One region of the Bradyrhizobium sp. CCBAU 25338 genome, then DNA from elsewhere that is predicted to be linked to it. Evidence: predicted binding sites of a transcription regulator. Region 1 holds the regulator's gene; the other holds the start of a gene.
What was found. The regulator HrcA, encoded in region 1, represses chaperone genes, less so after heat shock. The targets are predictions, from matches to a motif close to GTTAGCACTCNCNNNNNGNGAGTGCTAAC.
Positions count from the first base shown of each region.

Region 2: groES (co-chaperone GroES) is a predicted target of HrcA. The motif match lies at 5,597-5,625, and genes of this name have one in related genera.

Region 1 is NZ_LFKY01000035.1:111,752-126,523, forward strand. Features, by position in the region: gene ACM42_RS15730 (type I secretion system permease/ATPase) at 1-323, opposite strand, end outside; gene ACM42_RS15735 (calcium-binding protein) at 499-1,800, opposite strand; gene ACM42_RS15740 (DUF1330 domain-containing protein) at 2,179-2,484, opposite strand; gene pyrF (orotidine-5'-phosphate decarboxylase) at 2,503-3,213, opposite strand; gene ACM42_RS15750 (NADPH-dependent FMN reductase) at 3,220-3,798, opposite strand; gene ACM42_RS15755 (class I SAM-dependent methyltransferase) at 3,969-4,568, opposite strand; gene dnaJ (molecular chaperone DnaJ) at 4,657-5,793, opposite strand; gene dnaK (molecular chaperone DnaK) at 6,039-7,940, opposite strand; gene ACM42_RS15770 (hypothetical protein) at 8,336-9,277, shown strand; gene grpE (nucleotide exchange factor GrpE) at 9,425-10,042, opposite strand; gene hrcA (heat-inducible transcriptional repressor HrcA) at 10,139-11,227, opposite strand; gene rph (ribonuclease PH) at 11,396-12,109, shown strand; gene rdgB (RdgB/HAM1 family non-canonical purine NTP pyrophosphatase) at 12,120-12,755, shown strand; gene hemW (radical SAM family heme chaperone HemW) at 12,772-13,956, shown strand; gene ACM42_RS15800 (penicillin-binding protein activator) at 14,071-14,772, opposite strand, start outside.
Region 2 is NZ_LFKY01000043.1:293,285-308,056, reverse strand. Features, by position in the region: gene ACM42_RS35070 (glutathione binding-like protein) at 1-587, opposite strand, end outside; gene ACM42_RS35065 (cysteine hydrolase family protein) at 599-1,192, opposite strand; gene ACM42_RS35060 (LysR family transcriptional regulator) at 1,323-2,162, shown strand; gene lepB (signal peptidase I) at 2,300-3,049, shown strand; gene ACM42_RS35050 (GIY-YIG nuclease family protein) at 3,111-3,398, opposite strand; gene groL (chaperonin GroEL) at 3,553-5,193, opposite strand; gene groES (co-chaperone GroES) at 5,239-5,553, opposite strand; gene ACM42_RS35035 (usg protein) at 5,930-6,217, shown strand; gene ACM42_RS35030 (O-linked N-acetylglucosamine transferase, SPINDLY family protein) at 6,226-8,355, opposite strand; gene ACM42_RS35025 (cupin domain-containing protein) at 8,575-9,102, shown strand; gene ACM42_RS35020 (hypothetical protein) at 9,370-9,555, shown strand; partial or broken gene ACM42_RS35015 (IS5 family transposase) at 9,824-10,570, opposite strand; gene ACM42_RS35010 (SgcJ/EcaC family oxidoreductase) at 10,823-11,272, shown strand; gene ACM42_RS35005 (NupC/NupG family nucleoside CNT transporter) at 11,509-12,759, opposite strand; gene ACM42_RS35000 (hypothetical protein) at 13,104-14,387, shown strand; gene ACM42_RS34995 (SDR family oxidoreductase) at 14,384-14,772, opposite strand, start outside.

The DNA.
Region 1 (14,772 bases):
ATGGTGCCGCTTGACAGGAAGGTCCTCAACTCACGGACCTTGACGAGATCGTGCGTCCTCCCATCGCCGCGACTCGCCGCGTCCACGATGGTGCCTTCGAGAACAACTGGAGCGACAGACCGCTCGAAGCCAACGGCGAACCGACTGAGGAGCCGGCTACGCAAGATATCGAAAGCCGCGCTAAAGACGAGGGCCGCTGCAGCGATGATCGTAAGACCGACAAGCGTTTCAACGCTGCCGCTGCTGATCACCCGGTCGAACACCTCGATCGAATAGAAGGGAACGACCAGAAGCAGCAGGTTCACCGAGATGCTGAAGGCCACGACCCACACGATTGCTGACCGCCCCGGAATCAATCCGAGCAGCGATCTCTTCCCAGTCGCTGGACTCTCGGGCGGACGCAAATACATGACCGGCAGGCAATGTTACCGACTGACTGGTACAGATTGCAGAAATGCAACGGCGGGGCGGACCGATAGCCGCCCCGCCGAACTGGCCTCACACGACTTCGATGACCGTGGCTCCCGCAGCCACATTGATGTCGTCGATCGTCGTGAATGGCGTTGCGCCTCCCGTGACGCCGTCGAGCTGAATCGTTCCGAAGCCAAAGTCGAGCACGGTATTGGTGCCATCGTCGTCGACGACGATCGAGTTCGGATCGAATCCCGGCGCAGCATCGACTTGTATCAGGTCACCACCGGTGAGACTGAAATCCGTTATTTGGTCATCACCGAAGCTGGTGCCGGTGTCGTCACCGAAATTATAGGTGTCGGCGCCCGCACCACCCGTCAGCACGTCGTCTCCCGCACCCCCGTCGAGGACGTCGTTGCCGTTACCGCCATTGAGCTCGTCATCGCCTGCGCCGCCGGCGAGCGTATCGTTGCCATTTCCGCCCGCGAGCGCGTCGGCTCCGTCTCCGCCGTCCAGCGTATCGTTGTTGTCGCCGCCGGCAAGCGTATCGTCGCCCGCATCGCCGTTCAGCGTATCATTGCCCGTGCCGCCGCTGAGCTCGTCCGCGCCGTCACCACCATTCATGGTGTCATCTCCGGCGCCGCCCGACATGGTGTCGTCTCCAGCGTCGCCGAACATCGTGTCGGTACCGGCGCCGCCATCCATAAGGTCGGCTCCGGCGTTTCCATTCATGGTATCATTGCCAGCGTCGCCGTTCAGCGTGTCATTGCCGGCGCCTCCATTCAAGACGTCGTCGTCGGCGCCGCCGTTCAGCGTGTCGTTTCCGAGACCGCCGTTCAGCGTGTCATTGCCCTCGTCGCCGTTGACGACATCGTCGCCGATACCTCCGTTCAACGTGTCGTCTCCGAGACCGCCGCTCAGCGTGTCACTGCCGGCATCGCCATTCAGCGTATCATTGCCTGCGTCTCCCGAAAGGGTGTCGGCTCCGGCGCCGCCGTGGATGGCATCATCGCCATCTCCGCCGAGTATGGAGTCGGCGCCCGCGTCACCAAAGAGCTGATCGTTACCCAGGCCGCCATCAATCGTGTCATTGCCTGCGTTGCCGTGGATCGTGTCGAGGCCAGCATTGCCCGAAAGATTGTCATCTCCGGCACCGCCGCTGATGGTATCGTCACCATCGCCGCCGGCGATCGTATCCACACCAGCATTGCCATTCAGAGTGTCGTCGCCAGCGCCGCCATCGATGTTGTCGTCACCCGCGCCTCCGTTCGCGACGTCGTTGCCGTCTAGCCCGGTGATCGTATCGTTGCCAGCCAGCCCGTTGATCTCGTCGTCAGCTGCCGTTCCAGGAAGGATATCGTCGCCTGCCGTTCCATTGATGAGTGCCATGATTTCCGCTCCTTGATTCAAGGTTTTCGTGATGCGGGTAGGCTTGCCTCAGATGAGGGACGTGGTGCTTCGCTTGGTGACCTCACATCGTCCCTGTTGTACAGTTCGAGAAAAGCAACCTTGAATGAAAATTAGGCAGCGTCGCAATCCCCATTTGGGGACAAAAGAATCCTTGCGAAGATGCTAAGTGATTGGCGCGACGGGCGCAGGTGGAGCGGCGAATCTCCCAGGCAAAGTCCTGGAACCGCTCGGCGACATCCGGCGGGGATTTGCCCCGCCGCCGATCTCGCCACAATTTGGCGAGCCAGCGGCTCAGGCGAGGGCACTCGCTGATCAGCTGCCTACACTCACAAGTAGTAGACGACCGCGCGTTCGTTTTTACGACGGCTGCGGGCCGTCATAGCCTTCGATGATGATGAGATCGGCAACCGAGTGCGGCTGGCGCACCTTGATGTTGGCCTGGTACTCCGGCGAGTTGTAGCAGGCGAGCGCGGTCTCGTAGTCCGGGAATTCAATCACGACGTTGCGGGTGCGGCTGGCGCCTTCGACGGTGGTGAACTTGCCGGCGCGGACGACGAAGCGGCCGCCCCATTTCTTGAAGATCGGACCGTTGGCGACGGCGTAGGGCTTGTAGCCCTCGTCGTTGCTCACGTCGACACGCCCGATCCAGTAGCCCTTTGCCATTGTTCTCTCCCTTGTTGATTAGCTGAGCGCTTGCACGATCTCGGCCTGGATTGCATCGGCCGCCGCCTTGGGATCGGACGCCTCGAGTATCGGCCGTCCGACGACGAGATAGTCGGCGCCCGCCGCGATCGCACGACCCGGCGTCATGACGCGCTTCTGGTCGCCGGTCGGTGCGCCCGCCGGACGGATGCCAGGCGTGACGAGGCTCATCTGATGACCGACGATCTTGCGCAAGGCACCCACCTCTTCCGGCGAGCAGACGAGTCCATCGATGCCGAGCACCTGTGCCTGCTGTGCGCGCGCTTCGACCAGCTCGGAGACGCCGAGCCGATATCCGGCCGCGTGCAGGTCGTCGTCATTGTATGAGGTCAGCACCGTGACCGCGAGAATCTTCAAGCTCGATCCGCCACGCCCGTCGACCGCCGCCTTCATGGTCTGCGGATAGGCGTGGACGGTGAGGAAGGTCGCCCCCAGCCTGGCGACACTCTCGACACCGCGCATCACGGTGTTGCCGATGTCGTGCATCTTGAGATCGGCAAACACTTTCTTGCCCCTGTCGGCGAGCTTGCCGATCAGCGGCAGGCCGCCGGCATAGGCGAGCTGATAGCCGATCTTGTAGAACGTGACGCTGTCGCCGAGCCTTGCGACCATCGCCTCGGCAGCCTCCGGGCTCGACACATCGAGCGGGACGATCAGGCGGTCCTTGGGGGCGATCTCGGCTGGCGTCATGTCACCTCACATCATGCGTTGGGAAACGTCGATCAACTGCGCTACCAGCTCCTTCAACGCGGCGATATCGCCCTCATTCTTCAGCCTGTCCATATCGTCATAGGCCTGGTCGGCAAAGGCGAGCGTGAGCTGGCTGGCAATCACATTGGCGTGGCACGAGGAGAGGATCAGCCGTAAGGCCTGGAGCGCGCGGGCGGCACCAAGCCGGCTCTGCGAGGCGCCGGCGAGCGCGAAGACGCGGTTGCGGAACACCTCGCCGCGCGCCTCGTGCAGCTCGTGCACGCGGCTGACCCAGTCGATCGCGTTCTTGAGAAGCGGCGGCACCGAGGCGTTGTATTCGGGCGAGACGATGAGGACGCCGTGATGGGCGCCGATCATGCGCTTGAGATTGATGGCGTGCTTGGGCACGCCGGATTTGGCCTGGAGATCGCCGTCGTAGATCGGCAGCGGAAAATCGGCCAGCGAGATGCGGGTGACGTCGACGCCAGCCTGAGCGAATTCATACGCGGCGACCGCTGCCAGCTTCGCATTGTGCGAGCCGGTGCGCAGCGAGCCGGGAATGATCAGGATCTTGGGCGCGGACATCGAGCGGCGAACTCCGTTCCACCTCTCCCGCCTGCGGGGGAGGTCGGCGCGCGAAGCGCGGCGGGAGGGGGCTTTCTCCAATCGGAGAGTATCTCCATCACGGAGACAACCCCCACCCCAACCCTCCCCCGCAAGCGGGAGAGGGAGCGCGCCACCATTGTGGCGACAGACTAGTCCTTGCGATACACCCAGACGCGGGCCGGCGGAAGGTTCATCCAGATCCGTTCCGAGGCCTCTGTGGACACGCCGTGCAGCGATTTCGGGATCGGCGGCACCACCGCATAGGTGAACTGGATGAAGGGCGCGCCGGGCGCGAGCGCGGCGAAGGCGTCGCGAATGAGCCGCAGCCGTGTCAGCATCGGTTTCGTGACGAGCGGCAGGCCCGAGACGACCGCGCTAGCCGGCGCGCTCAAGACATTCCAGAGCGTGTCGCGGAGGCGATAGGCATCGCCCTGCACCACCTTGGCTTGTGGGTAGCGGTCGCGCAGCAGCGCGCAGAAGCCGGGATTGTATTCGACGAGGACGAGACGCTTCTGGTCGACACCGCGCTCGATCAGCGCGGAGGTGATGGCGCCGGTGCCGGGTCCGAGCTCGACCACCGGTGCGTCCGAATCGACATCGACGTAATGAGCCATGGTCCGCGCCAGCAGCTTGCCTGACGGCATGACCGCGCCCATGTGCAGTGGCTTTTCGATCCACGACCTGAGAAAGCGCACCTCGTCATCGAGTCGAGGCTTCTTCAACGCACGCGCGGACGATGGCAATGGCATGTTGGGACCGGACGGGACCGCGGGACCGCGGCGTGTCAGAAAATGGTCATAAAGACGTATAGGCCGAAGGCGGTACGGTCAAGACGAGTCAACTCGCCCGATTACCGAAGAAATCCTTGACCTTGGCGAAGAAACCCTCGGATTCCGGCTGGGTGTTGCCGGAGGAGAGCTTGTCGAACTCGGCCAGCAATTCCTGCTGCTTCTTGGTGAGATTCTGCGGGGTCTCGACCACGACCTGAACATACATGTCGCCCATCTGTCGCGAGCGCAGCACCGGCATACCCTTTGATGCAATGCGGAATCGGCGGCCCGACTGGGTTCCGGCGGGCACCTTCACCTTGGTCTTGGCCTTCTCGATCGTCGGCACCTCGAATTCGCCGCCGAGCGCGGCCGTCACCATCGAGATCGGCACGCGGCAATGCAGATCGGCGCCGTCGCGTTGGAAGAACTGGTGCTGGGCCAGCGACAGGAAGATGTAGAGGTCGCCGGGCGGGCCGCCGCGAACCCCGGCCTCGCCCTCGCCGGCGAGCCTGATCCGTGTGCCGTCCTCGACGCCTTGCGGAATGTTGACCGATAGCGTGCGCTCGCGGGTGACCCGGCCCTGTCCCGCGCAGGACGGGCAGGCGTCCTCGATCATCTGGCCGCGCCCCTGGCAGCCGGGACAGGTCCGCTCCAGCGTGAAGAAGCCCTGCGACTGCCGCACGCGGCCGGCGCCGCCGCAGGTCGAGCAGGTTTTCGGCTTGGTGCCGGCCTTGGCACCGATGCCCGAGCAGGCCTCGCAGGTGACCGAGACCGGGATCTCGATCTGTGCGGTCTTGCCGCCGAAAGCTTCCTCGAGGGTGATTTCCATGTTGTAGCGCAGGTCGGCGCCGCGCTCGCGGCCGCCGCGGCCGCGCTGTCCGGCCATGCCGAACAGGTCTTCAAAAATGTCCGAGAAGGAGGAGGCGAAGCCCGCACCGAAGCCGGCGCCGCCGCCAAAGCCGCCGCCCTGCTCGAAGGCGGCGTGGCCGTAACGGTCATAGGCGGCGCGCTTGTCCTTGTCCTTCAGGACCTCGTACGCCTCGTTGATTTCCTTGAACTTGACTTCGCTGGTCTCATCCCCGGGATTGCGGTCGGGGTGGAATTTCATCGCCAGCTTGCGGAATGACGATTTCAGCCTGGATTCGTCGGCATCACGTTCGACTTCGAGGGTCTCGTAATAGCAGCGCTTGGTGGACGTGGACATGCTGAGCTCGGTCTATCCAATCGCGATTCAAGTTGGGGCGAAACAACGTTGCCACGCAACGATATAGGCGCCCTTCGACCTTGCGGCAGAGGGCAGCAGGGCAGCGCTGAGAATAACGGCTGGGAATTGATCGATCATTGTGGGCGCCTTGCCCGCCCGCCCCGACACGACGGCCTCCCCCGCGAAGGAGGAGGCCGGCACTGCGTGTGGGGTCCAAGCCGTCCGCATCATCACCCTCTCGGGGTTCAGGCGGACTTCTTGTTGTTCTTGTCGTCGTCGACTTCGGTGAACTCCGCATCGACGACGTCGTCCTTGGCCGCATCCTTCTTGGCGTCGGCCTCGGCCTGCTGCTTGTACATGGCCTCGCCGAGCTTCATCGAAGCCTGCGCCAGCGTCTGCGTCTTGGCCTTGATCGCCTCGGCATCGTCGCCCTTCAGCGCTTCCTTGAGGTCGCTGACGGCATCCTCGATGGCGCGGCGCTCGCTCTCGGCGACCTTCGAACCGTGCTCGGCCAGCGCCTTCTCGGTCGAATGCACCAGGCCGTCGGCCTCGTTCTTGGCGGTCACGGCCTCGCGGCGCTTCTTGTCCGCCTCGGCATTGGCCTCGGCGTCCTTGACCATCTTCTCGATGTCGGCTTCCGACAGACCACCCGAGGCCTGGATGCGGATCTGCTGCTCCTTGCCCGTGGCCTTGTCCTTGGCCGAGACGTTGACGATGCCGTTCGCGTCGATGTCGAAGGTCACCTCGATCTGCGGCATGCCGCGCGGAGCCGGCGGGATGCCCATCAGGTCGAACTGGCCGAGCATCTTGTTGTCGGCCGCCATTTCACGCTCGCCCTGGAAGACCCGGATGGTGACGGCATTCTGATTGTCTTCAGCCGTCGAGAACACCTGGCTCTTCTTGGTCGGGATCGTGGTGTTGCGGTCGATGATGCGGGTGAACACGCCGCCCAGCGTCTCGATGCCCAGCGACAGCGGGGTCACGTCGAGCAGCAGCACGTCCTTGACGTCGCCCTGGAGCACGCCGGCCTGGATCGCGGCGCCGATCGCCACGACTTCGTCCGGGTTGACGCCCTTGTGCGGCTCCTTGCCGAACAGCTGCTTCACGACTTCCTGGACCTTCGGCATGCGCGACATGCCGCCGACCAGCACGACCTCGCCGATCTCACCGGCGGTAACGCCGGCATCCTTCAGCGCCTTGCGGCAGGGCTCGACCGTCTTCTGGATGAGGTCGTCGACCAGCGCCTCGAACTTGGCGCGGGTGAGCTTCATCGTCAGATGCTTCGGGCCGGTCTGGTCCGCGGTGATGAACGGCAGGTTGATCTCGGTCTGCGTCGTCGAGGACAGCTCGATCTTGGCCTTCTCAGCGGCTTCCTTCAGGCGCTGCAACGCGAGCTTGTCGTTGCGCAGGTTGATGCCCTGCTCCTTCTGGAACTCGTCGGCCAGATAGCCCACGAGGCGCATGTCGAAGTCTTCGCCGCCGAGGAAGGTGTCGCCGTTGGTCGACTTCACCTCGAACACGCCGTCGCCGATTTCGAGAATGGAGATATCGAAGGTGCCGCCGCCGAGGTCGTACACGGCGATGGTGCCGGCCTTGGTCTTGTCGAGGCCATAGGCGAGCGCGGCCGCGGTCGGCTCGTTGATGATGCGCAGCACTTCGAGGCCCGCGATCTTGCCGGCGTCCTTGGTCGCCTGGCGCTGGGCGTCGTTGAAGTAGGCGGGAACGGTGATGACGGCCTGATCGACCTTCTGACCGAGATGGGCTTCCGCGGTCTCCTTCATCTTCTGCAAGATGAACGCCGAGACCTGCGAGGGCGAGTAGGTCTGGCCGTCGGCCTCGACCCAGGCGTCGCCGTTGGAGGCTTTCACGATCTTGTACGGGACAAGCTTCTTGTCCTTCTCGACCATCGGGTCGTCGTAGCGGCGGCCGATGAGGCGCTTCACTGCGAAGAAGGTGCGCTCGGGATTGGTGACGGCCTGGCGCTTGGCCGGCTGGCCGACGAGGCGCTCGCCGTCATCCGTCACGGCGACGATCGAAGGCGTCGTGCGCATGCCTTCGGAATTCTCGATGACTTTCGCGTTCTTGCCATCCATCACGGCGACGCACGAATTCGTGGTGCCGAGGTCGATCCCAATGACCTTTCCCATGGTCCTGATACCCTTCTTTTTGCGGCAGGTTGGCTGGGCCCAGAAGGCACCCGAACCGAAACCCCCTAAGATCAAACATCCGCGATATTGCGATGATTGAGGCTCATATAGGAGGGGGGGAGGGGCCCGCAAGGACCGAAGCTACGTTTCTGCCGCGAAAACATCGGGTTTTGAAAGATGATGTCCGGGCTCCGCCGCCCTTGCGGGTGAGGAATTATTAACAGGTTCGGGCCTCGGCAAGCCCCCGCTGGCCGCGACAGGCCCGGCCCTGTTGCGGCAAGGCCAAACCCGCTAAAAGGCGAACCGGCCGGACAGCCGGCGTAGCTGCTTCGCGCGACAAAGCGGCCCGGCGGCCGACCATCGAACGGCCTCAATGTGAACCAATCAGAGTGCCCATGAAGCTGATCCGCCCCCTCGCCGCGCTGGCCCTCCTCGCCGCCTCCGCGTTTCCGGCCCTCGCCGCCGACGCCGTTTTCCCACCTGGCTTGCGCCTCGGCATGGTGCCGTTGATCGGCCTCAGCACGGCCAAGACCTTTCCGGGCTTCGAGAGCGAGGATGGCAGCGTCAAGGTGCTGGTCACCGAACTGCCGCCGGCGGCCTATGGCGAGGTCGTTAGCGCCTTCAATTCCAATCCCGCCGGGACCAATGGCGTCACGCAAGACAAGATCGAGAGCCCCGCAGGCCTCGCCTATTTCACCACCGAAAGCGGCAAGGCCGGCGATACCCCGGTGAAGCGCTATTCGATGATCGTGCCCGGCGCCGGCTTCTCCGGCTATGTCGCGGTGCAGATCCCGGAGAATGCGACCAAGATCTACACGGATGAAGCGGTGCGGCAGATGTTTGCGAGCGCCGTCACCCGCAGGCAGGTCTCGGCTGAAGAGCAGATCGCGCTGATGCCGTTCAAGATCACCGATCTCGCCAACTTCAAGGACATCCGAACGCTCGCGCCGGGCAGCAGCATCATCCTCGCCGACGGCGATGAGAGCACGGGTTACGAGTCGAAGCCGTTCATGATTCTCGGCGTGATCGGCGCCACCCCGCAAGCCGCCGACGACCGCGCCCGCTTCGCCCAGGAGGCGGCGCTCCAGATTCCCGGCGTGCGCGAGTCGCGCATCACCATGTCCGAGCCGATTCGCATCAACGGCCAGCAGGGTTTCGAGACCCGGATCGATGGCGTCAGCGGCAAGGACAAGATCCCTGTGACCGTGGTGCAGTGGATCCGCTTCTCAACTGGCGGCGCATCATTGCGCATCATCGCCAGCGCCCCACGCGACCAGTGGCTGCCCGCCTTCACCCGCTTCCGCGCCGTCCGCGACGGCATCCAGCCGAAGGGATAGCTTGCATCCGCAAGCGAGATGCGCTCCCTCCTTCGCTCGAGGAGCGCGCTTGTTCGCGCGCGCCTCGAAGGATGAAGGCCGAGCCGCAACTGCCGGGGCCTACATGGTTCGAGACGGCGCTTGGCGCCTCCTCACCATGAGGATCGATCAGTTCGGCGCGCCGTTCGATTCATTGTTGTTGGCGGCGGGGGCTGCCTTCGCACCGCCCTTGGCGACACCGACCAGCGCCGGGCGCAGCACGCGCTCGCCGATGGTGTAGCCGGCCTGCACGACCTGCACCACGGTGCCCGACGGCACCGACGCATCGGGCACTTCGAACATCGCCTGCTGGAAGTTCGGGTCGAACTTCTGGCCCTGCGGATCGAATTTCTTCACGCCGTGCTTTTCCAGCGCGTTGAGCAGCGAGCGCTCGGTGAGCTCGACGCCCTCGATCAGCGAGGTCAGGCCGGGATCGGCCGCGGCACGCGCTTCGGCCGGAACGGCATCGAGCGCGCGCTGAAGATTGTCGGCGATGTCGAGCACGTCGCGGGCAAAGCCGGTGATACCGTAGAGACGGGCGTCGGCGACCTCCTTGGTGGTGCGCTTGCGCAGATTCTCCATCTCGGCCAGCGTCCGCAGCATGCGGTCGCGCGCCTCGGCGGCTTCCTTCTGCACCGTCTCGACCGAGCCGGGCTCGGGATCGTCGGGCATGATGTAGGGCTTTGACACCACGGGCTCGCCGGTCGCTGCAGCCGTGTCTTCGGGTTGCCGGTCTCGATCGGTCATCGGCTCTAATCTCGAACTCGTTTCCAGGGATTGTTGGCCCGGATATCGTGCCTAAGCTTGCGAAAATCAAGCGCCCGTGATCGGCGGAAACGCCGGTCAGCCCCCCAGAAGGCGGCTGACGATGCGGGCGGCGTAGTCCACCGTCGTGATCACGCGGGCATAATTCAGCCGCGTCGGCCCGATCACCCCGAGAACGCCGACGATGTGGCCGGCGGCATCCCGATAGGGCGAGATGATGGTGGAGGACCCCGACAGGGAGAACAGCTTGTTCTCGCTGCCGATGAAGATGCGCACGCCCTCGGCGGTCTCGGCGCGGCCGAGCAGGTCGATCACGCCGCGCTTGGTCTCGAGATCGTCGAACAACAGGCGAACGCGTTCCAGATCCTCCAGCGCATGCAGATCTTCAAGCAGATTGGCATGGCCGCGGACGATCAGCTGGCGATCCTCGTTTTCGCCGCCGGACCAGCTGGCGATGCCGGCCGAGATCACCTTCTGCGTCAGCTGATCGAGCTCGGCACGGGCCTCTCCAAGTGCCGTCTCGAGCTCGAGCCGCGCCTCGGCCAGCGTGCGGCCGCGAATCCGCGCATTGAGGAAATTGCCGGCTTCGGTGAGCGCAGAGGAGGGAACCCCGGGCGGCAGCGCCAGCACGCGGTTTTCCACCTGGCCGTCCTCGCCGACGAGGATGACCAACGCTTTCTCCGGTTCCAGGCGGACGAATTCGATGTGCTTCAGCCGCGCATTGGATTTTGGCGTCAACACCACGGCGGCAGCCCGGGTCAGGCCGGAGAGCCGCATCAAGGCCTGGTCCAGCGCCGCCTCGACCGACTGCGCCTCGCCGACCGAGGAGAGCTGGCTCTGGATCGACTGCCGCTCGGCCTCATTGAGGTCGCCGACCTGCATCAGGGCATCGACGAAGAAGCGCAGGCCGAGTTCCGTCGGCAACCGGCCGGCCGAGGTGTGCGGGGCATAGATCAGGCCGAGCTGTTCCAGATCGGACATGACGTTACGGACCGACGCCGGCGACAGCGGCATGGCGATCAGGCGGGAAATGTTGCGCGAGCCGACAGGCTCGCCGGTCGCGAGATAGCTTTCGACAATTTGACGAAAAATATCGCGGGAACGCTCGTTGAGCTGGGCGAGGCCTGCGCGCGGCGCGATCAGATGGATCGGATCGTGATGGGCCACAGACGGTAACTCCTCTCAGATACTCGTAATTTGTCTATCCCAGACCCTTCTGACAAGCGTGGCGTTTGCGGCCGCGAAATCAGGGGGTGAAAAAGCCTTGCCGCCCATCCCCGCCGCACCTACAAGCACCGCGAGCAGCCTTTTCCCGTGAGTTTTGGAGGATTTCCCATGCGGCCAAGCCGCCGTGAGCCCGACGAATTGCGCCCCGTGACGCTGGAGCGCGGCGTGGTGAAGTATGCGGAAGGTTCCTGCCTGGTGAAATTCGGCGACACCCACGTGCTGGTCACCGCCACGCTGGAGGACCGCCTGCCGCCGTGGCTGAAGGGCCAGGGCCGCGGCTGGGTCACCGCCGAATACGGCATGCTGCCGCGCGCGACCTCGGAACGGACCCGCCGCGAAGCCTCCGCCGGCAAGCAGAGCGGCCGCACCGTCGAGATCCAGCGCCTGATCGGCCGCTCGCTCCGCACCATCATCAATCTCGAAGCGCTCGGCGAGCGCCAGATCACGGTCGATTGCGACGTGCTTCAGGCCGACGGCGGCACGCGCACGGCCTCGATCACGGGGGCCTGGGTCGCGCTCGCCGATTGCGTCAACTGGATGAAGGCGCGCAACATGGTCAAGGCCAACGTGCTGCGCGACAACGTCGCCGCGATCTCCTGCGGCATCTACAACGGCACGCCGGTGCTCGATCTCGACTACGCCGAGGATTCCGAGGCCGAGACCGATGCCAATTTCGTCATGACCGGCGATGGCCGCATCATCGAGGTGCAGGGCACCGCGGAACGCGAGCCGTTCACCGAAGCCGAGCTCCTGGCGCTGATGGCGCTGGCCCGCAAGGGCGTCGCGCGTCTGGTGGACTTGCAGAAACTGGCTGTGGCGTAGTCAATAGGCCATGCACCGCCGAATCACGGACAGGCTCGTCATCGCCACCCATAATCCCGGCAAGCTCGCCGAGATGCGGGAGCTGCTTGCGCCGTACGGCATCGAGGCGGTGTCGGCAGGAGAGCTCGGCCTATCCGAGCCGGACGAGACCGGCACCGATTTCCGCAGCAACGCCGCCATCAAGGCGATCGCGGCGGCGCAAGCAGCAAGGCTACCCGCCTTCGCCGACGATTCCGGCATCGTCGTCGACGCGCTCGACGGCGCGCCAGGCATCTACAGCGCGCGCTGGGCCGGCCCCTCCAAGGATTTCAACGCGGCGATGGCGCAGATCGAGCGCCTGTTGCAGGAGCGCGGCGCCTCCACGCCGGACAAGCGCAAAGCGCACTTCGTCTCGGCGCTCTGCGTCGCCTGGCCCGACGATCATCTCGAACAGGTCGAGGCGCGCGTCGACGGCACGCTGGTCTGGCCGCCGCGCGGGAATGCCGGCTTCGGCTACGACCCGATGTTCCTGCCCGACGGCCACAACCGCACCTTCGGCGAGATGGAGAGCATCGAGAAGCACGGCCTGCCGCCGCTTGGCCTCGGCCTGTCGCACCGCGCCCGCGCCTTCGTGAAACTGGCGGAGATCTGCCTTGAGCCGCGCTAGAGCGTTTTCGAGCGAAGTGGACACCGGTTCGCGCCGGGAAAACGCGTCAAAACAAGAATCCGAAGCCTTTGGCGTCTACGTGCACTGGCCGTTCTGCCTGTCGAAATGTCCCTATTGCGACTTCAACAGCCACGTTCGCCACGCCGCAATCGACGAGGCGCGCTTCGCTGCGGCCTTTGCTCGCGAGATCGCTGCGACCGCCGAGCGCGCGCCCGGGCGTGAGGTCACCTCGATCTTCCTCGGTGGCGGCACGCCGTCTTTGATGCAGCCCGCAACGGTTGGCGCCGTGCTCGATGCGATCGGCAAGCACTGGACCGTCGCAGGCGACGTCGAAGTCACGCTGGAAGCGAACCCGACCAGCGTCGAGGCCACGCGCTTCGCCGGCTATCGTACCGCCGGCGTCAACCGCGTCTCGCTCGGCGTGCAGGCGCTCGACGACGCCTCGCTGAAGGCGCTCGGCCGCATGCACAGCGCGCGCGAGGCGCTCGATGCCGTCGCCATCGCACGCCGCTCGTTCGACCGCTATTCGTTCGACCTGATCTACGCCCGTCCCGACCAGACGCCGGCGATGTGGGCCGACGAACTGCGTCTTGCGATCGATGAAGCGGCCGAGCATCTGTCGCTCTATCAATTGACGATCGAGGAAGGCACGCCGTTCTTCGGCCTGCACCAGGCCGGCAAATTGAAGACGCCGGACGAAGCGGTCGCGCGCGCGCTCTACGACGTCACGCAGGAGACCTGCGACAAGCTGGGTCTGCCCGCCTACGAGATCTCCAATCACGCCCGGCGCGGCGCCGAGTGCCGGCACAATCTGGTGTACTGGCGCGGCGAGGAATATGCCGGCATCGGCCCCGGCGCGCACGGCCGCCTCGACATCGACGGCGTGCGCCACGCCACCGCCACCGAGAAGCGTCCCGAGGCCTGGCTGCTGCGCGTCGAGACCAACGGCCACGGCGTCGTCACCGACGAGCGCCTCAACAGCGAGGAGCGCGCCGACGAATTCCTGCTGATGGGATTGCGCCTTGCCGAGGGCATCGACCCCGAGCGCTACACCGCCCTCTCCGGCCGCCCGCTCGACCCCCGCCGCATCGCGCTGCTGCGCGAGGAAGGCGCGATCACGGTCGATGCGACCGGACGGCTGCGCGTAACCAGCAGCGGATTTCCGGTGCTGGATGCGGTGGTCGCGGATCTGGCGGCGTAGCGAGATCTTGTAGGGTGGGCAAAGGCGCACTTGCGTCGTGCCCACCATCTCTCTCGATCGCAAAAATGCGTGGGCACGCTTCGCTTTGCCCACCCTACGGCACGTCGTCCTGAGCTACGCCCCAAAACTCTTCGGCGAGCCTGCGACCGCAACGCCGCCACCCTGCGTCACCTTCATCACCGCGAGCCCGCGCTCGTTGGTGCCGTCTGCGCGGAAGCGGAACAGGCCGTCGATGCCGGCGAAGCCCGAAGGGTTGGTGAGCACGTCCGGCGAGAAGCGCGTGGGACCTTGCGTGCGCGCCAGCGCGGCGACGAGGGCGACCGCGTCGTAGGCCAATGTCGCCGTGCGCACCGGCTCGCCGCCATATTTGGTGCGATAGCGGCCGGAGAAGGCGCGAAAGCCGGCCGGGTCGGGCGCGGCGTAGAGGCCGCCCTGCAGCGCGGCGCTGGCATAGACGCGCGGATTGTCCCACAGGCCGGTGCCGAGCAGCTGGATGTTGCGCAGATTCGCGCCTGCGGCCGTCATCGCATCCGCCACTGAGACCACCGCATCGCCGTCATCGGCAATGAACAGCGCATCCGCGCTGCCGAGCTGCTGCGCCACGGTGCGAGCCGGCGTGGCGCGATCGGCGCCGTATTTCTCGAAGGCGACGATGCGCCCGCCGCGCCGCGGCACCGCCGCCTTCACCGCCGCTTCGACGACATTGCCATAGGCGTTGTCGGGCACCAGCACGGCAACGGAGCGCTTTCCGATGCTGGCGGAATAGTCGACGATGCGGTTGACGTCCGACTCCGGCAGGAACGAGAGCAGATAGAC
Region 2 (14,772 bases), on a different contig from region 1:
GCGCCCCGCACGGCCGGTCGCGCCTGCATCCGTTCGAGATAGGCCGACAAGGACGGCCATCGCGCGATGTCGATCCCTGCGGGACGGAGCAGCAGCAAGGCCCAGGTGAGATGGGTATCCGCGACGGTGAAGCCGTTGCCGACGAGGAATTCGCGGTCCGCCAGATGCGCTGCCGGCACCGACAATGTCTCCGTGATCCGTGCCCGCGGCTTGGCGAGCGAGCCGTCGTCCTTGTACCAGAAGGTCGGAAACAGGAACGCCTTGTGGATCTCGGCGCCGATGAAGCTCAGCCATTCCTGCAGGCGATAGCGGTCCGGATGGACGAAGCCGGTCGCGAGGCCCGCCTCCGGCTTCACATCGGCGATGTATTGCAGCACTGCTGCGCTCTCGGTCAGCCGCTCGCCGTTCTCCAGCACCAGGACCGGCACCGCGCCTTTCGGCGACACGGTACGGAAATCGCTGCCGTCGTCCACGACCTGCTTGGTCCAGATATGGGCGAGGTGATACTGCGCCTCGATCCCGGCCTCCATCAGTGCGATGCGGCTCGAGAGCGAGCAGGCCATCGGGAAGAAATGGAGACGCAGCATCGCATGCTCCATCAAGTCAGTGCTTCGGCCTGCGCGATGATCGCGAAGCGGTCCGACAATTCGGCCAGCGCGACCTGATGGATCGTCCGGGCGTCCAGCGTGCCGCCGCGGCCGTCGGGCAGGTCGCGGGTGGCGCAGGCGTCGGCCGCGATCGTCGTGCGCAGGCCGAGGTCGAGCGCGGCGCGGGCAGTCGAACTGACGCACATATGCGTCATGAAGCCGGCCAGCACGATGTTCTTGAGTCCGGTCGCGGTCAGCCGGGCCTGCAGGTCGGTGCCGGCGAAGGCATTCGGCAGCGCCTTCTCGATCACGAGCTCGCTGGCGAGCGGCGTCAGGCGCTCGACGATCGCGCCGCGCGCGGCCTCGCGGTCGAACAGGCCGCCGGCGCGGCCCTTGTGCGCGACATGGAAGATCGCGGCTCCGCTCTCCCGTGCGCGCGCGAGCAGGCGCGCAGCCGCGGCGATCGCGGGCTGCGCATCGGGCAGGGCCAGCGGACCGGCGCAATATTCGTTCTGGATGTCGATCAGCACGAGGCAGGCCTCGTTGAGCTTCGGCGGATTGAGATCGGCGCCGGCGAGTTCGAGCAGGGTCTTTGGAGCGGTCATGCTGGTCAGGCCTTCCAGGGGATGTCGGATGAGGCGACACTAGCGCAACCGAAGCCTGCCATTGTGCAGGAATATTGCGGCATATGGCTGCGAATTTGCAGGAAGCGCCGCCGCCTGCTAGGCTTGCGGAATGAACTGGGACGACCTGCGCATCATCGCCGCGGTGAGGGACGAGGGCACTTACGCCGGCGCCAGCGCGCGGCTGCGCATCGACGAGACCACTGTCGGCCGAAGGCTCGCGCGCATCCAGCGCGACCTCGGCGTGCCGCTGTTCGACGCCGTGGACGGGCTGCGCCGGCCGACGCGACACTGCGAGGCGGTGCTCGAGCATGTCGGTGCGATGGCGGCGCATGCGGCGGCGATCGACCGCATCAAGGAGAGCCAGCCCGGCCCGGTCGGGCGGCTGCGCATCGCCTCGACCAATGCGGTCGCCGAAGAGCTGCTGGCGCCGCATGCGGCCAGCTTCCTGCGCGATCACCCGGGGCTGACGCTGCAATTCCTCACCTCCAGCGGCAACGTAAAATTCTCGCGCTGGCAGGCCGATCTCGCCATCCGCCTGCGCAAACCGGAGAAGGGCGACTTCACCATCTCCAAGCTCGGCGAGGTCAGGCTGTATTTCTTCGAGCCCGCGGACCGCAGCGGAGCCGAGCCGGTCGCGTGCGTCTATCCCGACGAGCTCGATGCGATCCCCGAGCAGCAGTTCCTGCGTGCCAAGCGGCTGACGAACGTGCGCTGCGTCACCGACAATGTCCGCATCATCCGCACCATGATCCAGTCGCATCAGGCCATCGGCGTGCTGCCCGAGCACAGCTGCGGGCCGCTGCTCGCCGACCGCAGCCTGCGCGCCACGCTGCTGCCGAGGCGTCGCGACGTCTGGCTCCTGGTGCAGAACCACCTCAAGCGCGATCCTGCGACCCGCGTGACGATCGACTGGGTACGTCACTGCTTCAGGGATTTGTCGCACGGCTGACCGCTGGCGACGTTCATGGCCTCGCATTGAACGCGGGCCGCGCGACGTGCGACCAAATTCGCAAGTTCGCCGGGGATTGCACGCGCGCGCAGGTTGCGTAATCTCGCGACGACTACGTCTTTGAACAGGGCAGCTGCATGACCACTCTTGAGCAAACGATCCGTCCCTCGGCACGATCGCGGGAATGGAAGGCGATCGTCATCCTGATCCTGCTGATCCCGGTGCTGTGGTCGCCGCCGTTCCTGTTTCGATACTTCCTGTATCAGCCGTTCAACATCCCCTCGAATTCGATGGCGCCGACGCTGATGGTCGGCGACTACGTCTTCGCGGCGAAATATGCCTATGGCTACGGCCGCTATTCCTTCCCCTTCGCTTCGTCCTGGATCTCAGGTCGCGTCTTTGCCGCCGAGCCCGAGTATGGCGACCTGGTCGTTTTCCGAACGCCAAGGGATACCTCCGTCGATTACGTCAAGCGCGTGGTCGGGCTGCCCGGCGACCGCATCCAGATGCAGCAGGGCCGGCTCATCCTCAACGACCGTCCGGTGACGCGCGTCGCCCTGAAGGAGGCACAAGCCGGCGCCGCCTGCGGAGGCGATGACGAAGCGAAGGTCAAGCGCTGGCGCGAGACGCTGCCGAACGGCGCGAGCTATGTGACCTACGACTGCGCCGCCGACAATGGCTTCCTCGACAACACCAGCGTCTACGCCGTGCCACCAGGTCATTTCTTCGTGCTCGGCGACAATCGCGACAATTCCACCGACAGTCGCATGGCATCCGCGATGGGCTTCATCCCGATGGACAATCTCGTCGGCAAGGTAACGCGGATCCTCTGGTCGCTCGACGATGACGGCGAGCCGCGCTTCGAGCGGTTGGGGAAAGTGGAGTGAGGCCCCGTCATTCCGGGGCGCGGCCACTTGGGCGCGAGCCCGGAATCCATAACCACAGGCCTTAGTTGGCTATCCCAGGATAAAGATCATCCCAGTTTGGGTTCTGCTCCTCGATCAGCCGCGTCTTCCAGTCGCGACGCCACTTCTTGAGTTCTTTCTCGCGGGCGATGGCGGTCACTGCATCGTCGTATATCTCGAACAAGACGAGCTTCGAAACGTCGTACTTCGTCGTGAATCCGGGAACGGCTTTGGTCTTGTGTTCGTACACCCGACGAACGAGATCGCTGGTCACGCCGATGTAGAGCGTGCCGTGCTTCTTACTTGCGAGGATGTAGACATAGTAGGCCATTCCATCCGCCGGTGGTTATGGATTCCGGGCTCGGCGCTGCGCGCCGCCCCGGAATGACGAATCCACCATCATCTTAGCGTGTATCACCTGAAAACAAAAACCCCGGCATCGCTGCCGGGGTTTCGCATATCTCGACTTTGCCTGAGAGGCTGGATCAGAAGTCCATGCCGCCCATGCCGCCGCCCGGAGGCATCGCCGGACCGGCGCCGCCCTTCTTGGGCAGCTCGGCGACCATGGCTTCCGTGGTGATCAGGAGCGCGGCAACCGAGGCTGCGTTCTGGATCGCGGTGCGGACCACCTTGGTCGGGTCGATGATGCCCTTCTTGACGAGGTCGGCGTATTCGCCGGTCTGGGAGTCGAAGCCGTAATTGTAGGCCTTGTTCTCCAGGATCTTGCCGACGATCACCGAGCCGTCTTCACCGGCGTTGATCGCGATCTGGCGGGCAGGAGCCGACAGCGCCTTGCGCACGATCTCGACGCCGGTCTTCTGGTCGTCGTTCTTGGTGCGCAGACCCTTGAGCTGCTCGGAGGCACGGAGCAGGGCGACGCCGCCGCCCGGGACGATGCCTTCCTCGACAGCCGCGCGGGTCGCATGCATCGCGTCATCAACGCGATCCTTGCGCTCCTTCACCTCGACCTCGGTCGCGCCGCCGACGCGGATCACTGCGACGCCGCCCGCGAGCTTGGCGAGACGCTCCTGGAGCTTCTCGCGGTCGTAGTCCGAGGTGGTCTCCTCGATCTGCGCCTTGATCTGGGCCACGCGCGCCTCGATGTCGGCCTTCTTGCCGGCGCCGTTGACGATCGTGGTGTTCTCCTTGTCGATCATCACCTTCTTGGCGCGACCGAGCATGTTGAGCGTGACGTTCTCGAGCTTGATGCCGAGATCTTCCGAGATCGCCTGGCCGCCGGTCAGGATCGCGATGTCCTGCAGCATGGCCTTGCGGCGATCGCCGAAGCCCGGAGCCTTGACGGCCGCGACCTTCAGGCCGCCACGCAGGCGGTTCACGACCAGGGTCGCGAGGGCTTCGCCTTCGACGTCCTCGGCGACGATGACCAGCGGCTTGCCGGTCTGCACCACGGCTTCGAGCAGCGGCAGCAGCTCGTTCAGCGAGGAGAGCTTCTTCTCGTTGATGAGGATGTAGGCGTCGTCCATCTCAACGCGCATCTTGTCGGCGTTGGTGACGAAGTAGGGCGAGATGTAGCCGCGGTCGAACTGCATGCCCTCGACGACGTCGAGCTCGGTCTCGAGCGACTTGGCTTCCTCGACGGTGATGACACCCTCGTTGCCGACCTTCTTCATGGCGTCGGAGAGGAACTTGCCGATCTCCTGGTCGCCGTTGGCCGAGATGGTGCCGACCTGGGCGATCTCGTCGTTGGAGGTGACCTTCTTGGAGTTCTTCTGGAGGTCCGCAACGACGGCCTCGACCGCGAGGTCGATGCCGCGCTTGAGGTCCATCGGGTTCATCCCGGCGGCGACCGACTTGGCGCCTTCGCGCACGATCGCCTGGGCCAGCACGGTGGCGGTGGTGGTGCCGTCGCCGGCCGCATCAGCGGACTTGGAGGCGACTTCGCGCACCATCTGGGCGCCCATGTTCTCGAACTTGTCCTCGAGCTCGATCTCCTTGGCGACGGTGACGCCGTCCTTGGTGATGCGGGGAGCGCCGAACGACTTGTCGAGCACGACGTTGCGGCCCTTCGGGCCGAGCGTCACCTTCACCGCGTTGGCGAGAATGTCGACGCCGCGCAGCATCTTGTCGCGCGCATCGACCGAGAATTTGACTTCTTTGGCTGCCATCTGGAATTTTCCTTGGAATGATTTGACTGGAGGGAGAGGGGGCTCTTAGGCCGCCTTCTTCTTGGACTCGCTGACCTCGAGAACGCCCATCACGTCGCTCTCCTTCATGATCAGCAGGTCCTGGCCGTCGATCTTGACCTCGGTGCCGGACCACTTGCCGAACAGCACGCGGTCGCCGACCTTCAGGTCGATCGGGATCAGCTTGCCGGACTCGTCGCGGCCACCCGGGCCAACGGCGACGACTTCGCCCTGGGAGGGCTTTTCCTTGGCAGTGTCGGGAATGATGATGCCGCCAGCGGTCTTCTCTTCTGCGTCGATGCGCTTGACCACGACGCGGTCGTGAAGCGGACGGAATTTCATGCAGTCCTCCTAAGCAATTGCACGTGTTGAGGATTTTAAGATTGTTAGCAGTCGTTGCCCGCGAGTGCTAGCACAGGCGAGGCTGAGATAAGCCAGGAATTTTGCGGGGGCAAGGCCTTCTAGCAGAAAAATTAGCACCCGAAAGCGCGGACTGCCAGAATCTCTTTGCCATCGTTAACCGACGCCGGGCCCGTATTAGCACGGAGCTGTATCTGCTGCTAACGCATTGAATTTCAACAGCTTGTTAAACTTTTGGGCTTGAGATGGGTTGTCAGTTTGCGTCACATTTCTCTGATGTGAGCGCGTCGTTTCCGGGTGGCTCCCGGGGCACCGATCAAGCCACCCCCTGAATGCGCTCCTGCAAAGGAGGTTTGGCATGGGACTGCGGAGTGGGGGCGTTTCCGAGGATTTCCGGAAACAGATGCTGGGTTACGGGCTGACGACGGCACAAATTCTCTATCGGATGCCGGATCATCCGTCGCTGCTCCAGACCTACGTCTGGCAGAACTACGACATGTTTCCGAAATTTCCGGCGCTGAAGGATTTCCTGGCGTTCTGGCAGGAAAAGCTCGACGGCCCCCTGCATTCGGTCACGGTGGCGCATTCCAAGCTGATCAAGCCCGCCGAGCTGCGCGCCGTGGATGGCGTGTTCCGGCTGCATTGAGCCAGAGATCAGGCGCCACCGCTGCAATAGCGTATCCACATCGCGCGATAGGCGTCGTCTACGGCGCGCGCATATGAGATGGGGTTGCCGGCGGCCGCAGCGTTGATCTGTGCGGGCAGTTCGCGGCGCAATCGATCGAGATCGCCGATCCGCGCCGCGCGGCCGACTGCGATCTCGACATATGCCTCATCGCTGTCCGCCACCCAGTCCGGCAAGCCAAGCGCGGTGAGGATGGCGCTGGCGGCCCGGCTGGGCAGACTGCTCCCGAGCTTCGCCACCACGGGCACCCCCATCTGCAGGGCTTCCAATGTGCTGACGCCGCCGTTCTGTGGGAACGGGTCGAGCGCAATGTCGACGCGATTGAACGATGCCAGATGTTCGCTCCGCAAGGTGGCTCCGAGCAGATCGACGCGTTCGGCCGGCAATCGACAAGCCGCAAATCGCGCCAGCAGCTTGTCGCGGACCAGTCGATCGTCCAGAGCAACATCCTTGATCAGCAGTCGCGAGCCAGGGACCCGCTCGAGAATCCTGGACCAGACTTCCGCAGCCTCGTCCGAAATCTTGCTGATGCGGTTGAAGACACCGAACGTGACGAAGCCGTTCGAGAGCGCTGGCGCCTGCGCCCGCGCAATCCCGGCCGGCAGCGGCGCCAGCGTCACGAAGCATGGCAGGTCGACAACGGTCTCCGCAAACAAATGCCGAACCGCGGCAGGAATCGCGACCGGATCCGAGAACAGATAATCGATCGTCGGCAGCCCGGTGCCGGTGCCGTGGCCCCAGCCGTGCACCTGGATCGGTGCCGGCTTGCGCGCAAACACGCCGAGGCGGTTTCCTCTGGTGTGGCCGGACAGGTCGATCAGGATATCGACGCGATCGGCGCGAATCTGAGCGGCGAGGCGATCGTCGGTCCATTGCGAGGCGTCACGCCAGCGGTCGGCGATCCCCTGAAATTCGCTCGTCGTCGCATCCGCTTTCGACGAGCAGGAGTAGCACACGATCTCGAACTGCGCGCGGTCATGGTGTTGCAGCACGGGCTTGAAGATGAACGCAGCCGAATGCGCGTTGAAATCCGACGAGACATAGCCAAGCACCAGACGGCGATCCGGATCGCGGTTGTTGTCGTGGGGCGCCGCCATCTCTGCAGCGATCTTCGCTCCGATCCGTTCCCACCAGATTTGCCGCGCTTGCTGATGCTGTTCGACGCTGGCGTCCGCCACGAAATCGAGCGTGAATATCTTGCTGGAGATCGCGCTCTGGAGGTCAGGCTGGATGTCAAGGGCTCTGTCGAAACTGACGAGCGCTTCGTCGACCCGGCCAAGTCCGGCGAGACAAAGGCCCAGCACCAGGTGAGCTTGAGCGGAATCGGGAGCGATCGCGAGAGCCCTCTCGCAATCGGCCATTGCCGGGGCAATTTGCTGGGTCTGGAGCAAGACATTGGCGCGCCAGAGCCATCCGTTCACGTCGTCGGGCGCCAGGGCGATTGCCCGATTGCAATCCGCCATGGCCTCGTCAAATCGCTGAAGCTCCCGCAATGCGACGGCGCGGTTCGCCAGCGCCGCGGCATAGTCGGGCTTGATCGAGAGCGCGCGGTTCAGGCTTGCAAGAGCCTCGTCATAGTTGCGCAGGCGGCAGAGCGCAGAGCCCCGGCCGTTGTGGGCTTCGGCGAGGTTTCCGTCCATTGCGAGCGCCCGATCGTAGCTCTCGAGCGCTTCGAGGTGCAGATCAAGCGCCGCGTTAGCGTTGCCGAGATTGGACAGGGCCAGGGCGTAGTTGGGCTTTAAGGCGAGTGCCTTTCGATAGCTTACTCGGGCCTCATCGTGGCGTTTCAGCCCGTTGAGCGCGACGCCCAGGCCCATGTGAGCTTCGGCAGATCGTGGATCCACGGCAACCGCCCGGCTCAGCAGAATTTCAGCCTGCTGATAGTTCTTGGCATCAGACTCCAGAACGCCGAGCATATGCAGCGCGATGAATTGATTGGGCGCGATCTGCAGGAGTTGTCGATAGGCGGCTCGGGCTTCGGAGAGAAGTCCCTTCTTGTGCAACTCGAGTGCGTGCCCGAGCAATGGCAGCACTTCGGCTTTTTGCCGTTTCTGAAGCCGGGCATTTTGAAATGCACGCTGACCGACGCTGCTGCCCATGAATCAATTCCCCCAGATCTCCCGGCGAGACTAATTCAGCGAGAGAATGAATACGAGACGATGGCCGCTCGCCACGACAGCTTGGGACAAGCTACGACCGGTTGGGTTCGTCGAGCTCATTGCACCAAGCCCCGCAATTGCTGCCTCGCCCAAGACTGGGTAATCTGCCTTCGGGTTGTTCCCGTCAGGCGGGCGCGGCCCGGATCAGGGAGGCAGACAATGGCCAAGCAAAAGGCATCAAGACCCGCAACGAAGACCGCGGTGAAGAAGCGGAGCGACGTGAAGGCAGCGGCGCGATCCTCGGCGCGCAAGGCGGTGAAGGCGAAGGCGCGCACCGTCGCTCCGAAGAAGCCCGTGCGGCCGAAGCAGCGTATCGTCGTCAGCCATCACCGCGAGGAAGACTTCAAGGCCGACGGCCTGCGTGCCTATGCCAAGTACCGCGATCTCGGCATCGCCGACGCGACCCATGGCCTCGCGCAGGCGCACGTGATCCGGCTGCAGGGTCCGTGCAATCCCTCGGAAGTGTCGAAGCTCCACTATCACGACGTCGAATTCCAGATGGTCTACGTGCTCAAGGGCTGGGTGAAGACCTATATGGACGGGCAGGGCGAGACCCTGATGAAGCAAGGCAGCGCCTGGACCCAGCCGCCGAAGATCAGGCACATGATCCTGGACTATTCGGACGACGTGGAGCTGCTGGAGGTGATCCTGCCGGCGGAGTTCAAGACGGTGGAGCTGAAGGCTTGATGTCATTCCGGGGCGCGGGTAGTGCGAGCCTGGAATCCATTTCACTCTTTGTGTTGCGGCCCGATTTGTGCGTGTCGAATGGAGCGCTATATGATTCCGCCACAAGGGAATGATTGCATTGTATGTGGCACAGCTGATGCGGCTGCGTCGAGTGCAGGAAGCAAGACCCAATATAAGTGTCGTCGATGCGGCACGTTCGTCCTTACGCGTTCAGCACAGCTTGAACTACCCGAAAAGCTCGGCAGCGATATGATTCGGAGGTCCAAGATGAGCCACGCGCTTCGCCGAGCGCAAGATTCGCAGGGCTTCGACGTTAAGCCGATTCAGACTTATGACCTAGAAAGCTACTGGTCGCTCGATAGGCTTCCCAATCCAATCGAAGCCACTAACAATCTGGTGCTCTGGCTTGGCAAGCACCAAGTGTATCTTCGCGCTTTATTGTTGCGGATTTGAGCCACGCGAATCTCGGCGCGTATTGGGATGCCGGTTTTGCGGAAGGACTCAGTCGGCCAGTTATATATACTTGTGAAAAGTCGATGTGGGATCAAAAGAAGACGCATTTCGACACCAACCACATGCTCACAATTATTTGGCAGGATTCGAATCGAAAGAGTGCAGAAGGTCAATTAGTTGCCGCGATCAGGGCGACGCTTCGGTCGGAAGCCATCCAAACGGACGCGAGCCAATCTGGATAGCGAGACACCAAAGTCGGCTGGCCAGACTAGGGCGCGGACTCATAACGCGCGGCCAGCCAGAGGCGGATAGATGCGAGCTGGACGAAGGCAAGGTAGTTTCCTGCAAGTCTGTCGTAGCGTGTAGCCACCCGGCGGCATTGCTTGATCCTGTTGAAGAACCGTTCGACCTGGCTGCGAGCGCGATAGAGGTACGGACTGAAGCAGATCGGACCGCTGCGATTGCTTTTCGGCGGGATGTTTGCCCAAGCGCCTTTCTTCATCGCAAGCTCTCTGATCCAATCGGCATCGTGGCCACGGTCGGCAAGCAACATTGACCCCGACTTCAGATGAGAGAGCAGTTTTCCGGCAAGTCGAACGTCGTGCGCCTCGCCGGGGCTCAACGCAAGCCGTACGGCAGACCATTGCTATCGACCACCGCGTGGATTTTCTCGTCAGACCGCCGCGTGACCTTCCCATCGATTGGCGCTGGTTCTTTGTGATACAGGCCCCATGCTGATGCACGCGGACAATAGAGGTGTCGATCATCTGGACAGCTGCATGATGGGCAGCGGCAAGTGCGTCTATGATACGGCCCCAGACACCAGCCCGCCGCCAACGGACGAAGCGATTGTAGCAAACATCCCGGGAAGATCACGCCAGGGAGCTCCTGATCGCAGGACCCAGAAGATGCCATTAAGGACACGTCGGTCGTTCACCCGAGGAACGCCACGCGGCTTGTTGGGCAGCATAGGCTTGATGGCGATCCATTCATGATCGGCGAGTTCATAGCGCATGATTCGAGCTCCCAGTTTGGTAGCTTGAATCACAGGGGGCTGGCCGGACACAACGCTCCCAGGCAGGCCTCGGTTGGACGCTTACGAGGTAGAGGCGGACATAGGCCAGCCGACCATCTCCGCTGAACTGTCGTCCATTGTGGACGACAGTGTCGTTCTTCCTTCTTGTGGGCTAGGCGCGGGATGCTAGATTTGTGCGTCGCAGCTAACCATCTCCGCTATTGTAAACTCGATATCCAAATTGGGGGAACGATGAAAAGGACAATTACGGTCGCGATGTATCTTTGGGCCGGGGCATTTGCTTCAGATGCGCTTGCGGGACCCGCAGAAGAGGCCAATGCGGTAATTGACAAATGGTCGGCTACTTACACTGCAAATGACCGCGACGCGCTCGTCGGCCTATATGCTCCCGATGCAGTCCTGCTAGGAACGACCAGCCCTGTGATTTCCGAGGGTACAGAGGGCATACGGAAATACTTCCAGGAATTGCCAGGCAGTGGTCGAAAGAATGTGATCGTCGAGCGACGAATGATCATCCTGAGCGAGACATCCGTGGTGGGGACAGGTTTCTACAATTTTGCCCGAGCCGCGGAAAACGATACTCCCCGCCCATCTCGATTTACCTTCGTGGTTGTCAAACGCGACGGTCGATGGGTGATTGCTCACCACCATTCATCGCCGCTGTCATCCTCTCGGCAGTGATTTCCAATTTTGGTCGGTGATCGTGACGTCCGGCTTTGGCCCATCGCGACACGTTGCGCTGCGGCACGAACGTGGTCGCCATAGGAGCAAAGGGGACGTGTCATCAGTCACATGACGCCACCGAGTTTATAGGTACACGGCCTAGTCGACTAGCCCGGGAGATGCTGCGTATTCGGCGGACGCATTTTCCGGGATTGCGCGGCGCTCCATCCGGGCTACGGGCATCACCACGGGTGTCACGCGATGACCCCCACCACCGCTCCCATCAGACACGTCGTGAGCGTCCCCGATACGATCGACTTCAGGCCCAGTGCGTTGATCTCCTCGCGCCGCTCCGGCGCCATGACGCCGAGGCCGCCGATCATGATGCCGAGGCTGGCGAAATTGGCGAAGCCGCACATCGCGTAGAGCATGATCAGGCGCGAGCGCGAGTCGAGCGCGCCGGGTGGCAGCTTCGAGAAGTCGACATAGGCGATCAATTCGTTGAGCACGGTCTTGGTGCCCATCAGGCTGCCGGCGGTGATCGCCTGATCCCACGGCAATCCCATCAGCCAGCACACCGGCGCCATGACGAGGCCAAGCAGGCGCTGGAGCGAGATCGCGGCGCCGCCAATGTTCGGCAGGAGGCCGAGCATGGCGTTGACGAGATAGACCAGCGCCACCAGCACCAGCAGCATGGCGACGATGTTGAGCAACAATTCGAGGCCGGCAGTGGTGCCCTTCACGATCGCGTCCATCGTGCCGGATACATTCATCTCCGGATCCTCCAGCGCGCCGCCGGTGCGCTTGTCGGAGGTCTCGGGCAGCATGATCAGGCTGACCAGGATCGCGGCCGGCGCGCCCAGCACCGAGGCGATGACGAAATGCGCGGCGGCGTCGGGGATGAGGGGAGCAAGCAGCGTCGCATAGAGCACCAGCACCGTGCCGGCGATGCCGGCCATGCCGCCGGTCATCACCAGGAACAACTCGCTGCGGGTCATCTGTGCCAGATACGGCCGCACGAACAGCGGTGCCTCGACCATGCCGAGGAAGACATTGGCGGCGGTCGACAGTCCGACCGCGCCGCCGACGCCGAGCGTGCGCTCGAGCAGCCAGGCCAGGCCGCGCACGATCGGTGGCAGCACGTGCCAATAGAACAGCAGCGTCGTCAGCACGCTCATGACCAGCACGATCGGCAGCGCCTGGAACGCCAGGATGAAATCGGCACCGGGCACCTTCAGATCGAATGGCAGGGCGCCGCCGCCGATATAGCCGAACACGAAGGCGGAGCCGGCGCGGGAGGCCGCCGAGATCGCGCCGACCGCGTCGTTGATGGCACCGAACGCATGCGCGACGACCGGCAGCTTCAGCAGCAGGACCGCGGTGACGAAGGTCGCGGCGAGGCCGATCGCCGCCTGGCGCAGCGATACCGCGCGACGATTTTCACTGAGCGCCCAGGCGATCAGCAGCAATGCGAAAATGCCCAGTGCCGATTGCAGCCGCAGCATGATGTTCCCAAACCCCCAATGATTATGGCCGGGCAGGCGCTGCAAAGGCAATGCCGGCAAGCGGCAGAGGGCGTCCTGCTGTTGACAAGCAGGTCCGCCTCAGCCACGCGGGGCGGCGAGATCAGGGCCCAAACCGATTAGGGTGACCCAGGGGACGACGCCAGAGCAGCCAACAGATCGCGATCGCGCTGCTCTGGATGAAGCTATTTCCGACGCTGCGAAAGGTGGAGCGCCTGGAGTAGGGGACGACCGGCGGCGACACCGTTTCCGGATTGCTAACGCCGCCACGGGCTTTTTCCGCTGTCATTGACCGCGGATTAAGCGCGCTTTGCTATCATCCCGGCATGATCCGGATCGGCCCGCGCCAGTTCGAAGTGCCGATGTGGCTGTGGGTGGCCGTGCCGCTCGCATGTGCGATATATGCCGCGTACGGCTCTATCATTTATCTGCGCATTGCAAACCTTCCCGACGGATACTTCCTCCTGACCATGAAGCTTGGTGCGGGAGGAGCGCTGGCGGGCTTTATCTTCTCCGATCTTGCGCGCCGGTCGATCCTTCCCTGGTACGATCTGATTGTCCTGGCGGTGGCGAGCTTTGCGGCCTCGTCGCTAGCGATCGACTGGCTGGTGGTTGCCGTGGGGGAAGTGCCCCGCGTCATCGCCGGAGTTGCGATCAGAGCAGCGATGTCGATCGGTGTGGAGTTTAACGGCGCACGGCTGTTGTTCGCGATAAACACGATCGTACTGATCGGCTGTGGCCTCATCCTGGCGCTGCTGCTCACCCTTGCCAGCCGCTACTTGCTTGGGCTTCCGTGGTGGGCTGCGGATACACGTCGCGAATTCCAGGCAAATCTGGTCGGCGCATATGTCTGGCTAACGATCGCGTTCGGTGGCTATCTTGCCATTCGCTTCGCGTATCAGCTGCCGCTCGGTCATCCCGCCAGTGCCGTGCCGCGCTGGCTGCCCGTCGCCGGTGCTTGCCTCAGTGCGATTGCGGCGCTCACCGTGCAGCTATGGCTTGCCCATCGCGTGCGTCGCCAAGAACGTAACCCTCGCCATAGTTTGAAGATTGGGGCGTTGGCAGCGGCCTGTGCCGTCGCGTGGTTCTACAGCCCCGGCATATTCGGCCACGCAGGCCTCAAGCTCATGAACAACCAGGTACGCCCCGCTCTGCGTGCACTGCACATCCTGCCCACGCCCGATATCGCCGTTGCCGGATATCGCGTCGACGTTCCTTATCACGAGGTCGGAGTCTTCATGGGTCCTGCAATGCCCGACGGCGCGACGTCGTTTGTCGTGGTACCGTTGCCTGACGAATACGGGTTAAGCTCGAGCAGCCGCAATCCGCAGGTTCACATCGCGCGGCGCGACATCACGCTGCGGGAGATGACCAGGTTCTTCTGGTTCGATTCCCGAAAGGAGCTCGGCGAAATGCAAGCCACACGGCGCGGCGAGGACGCCGTCGTTCGAGTTCCGCTCGGCGCGATAGCCGCCCTCGCGTTTCGCAGCGACGAGTATCCTCTGGTGGACGTCAAGCTCATTGTATTTGATGCCGCGGTCCCGACGGAAGCGGCGGAGCAGGCGTTGCGTCGGTTTCTGCGCGAACGCCTGCAGCGCGTGAGCGGCTAGCCCCGTCCGACGAACGGCATCTTGGTCGCCATCACCGTCATGGTCAGCACGTTGGCATCGAGCGGCAGGCTGGCCATGTAGGCGACGGCATCGCCGACCGCTTTCGCGTCCATGCGCGGCTCGTGCTTGGTGGTGCCGTCGGGCTGCAGGACGCCGGGGCCGTTGACCATGCGGTCGGTCATCGGGGTCGCGGCATTGCCGATGTCGACCTGGCCGACCGCGATGTCGTACATGCGGCCGTCGAGATTGCTGGCCTTGGTCAGGCCGGTGATGGCGTGCTTGGTCGAGGTATAGGCCGCCGAGAACGGCCGCGGCGCGTGCGCCGAGATCGAGCCGTTGTTGATGATGCGGCCGCCGCGCGGGGTCTGGTCCTTCATGATGCGGA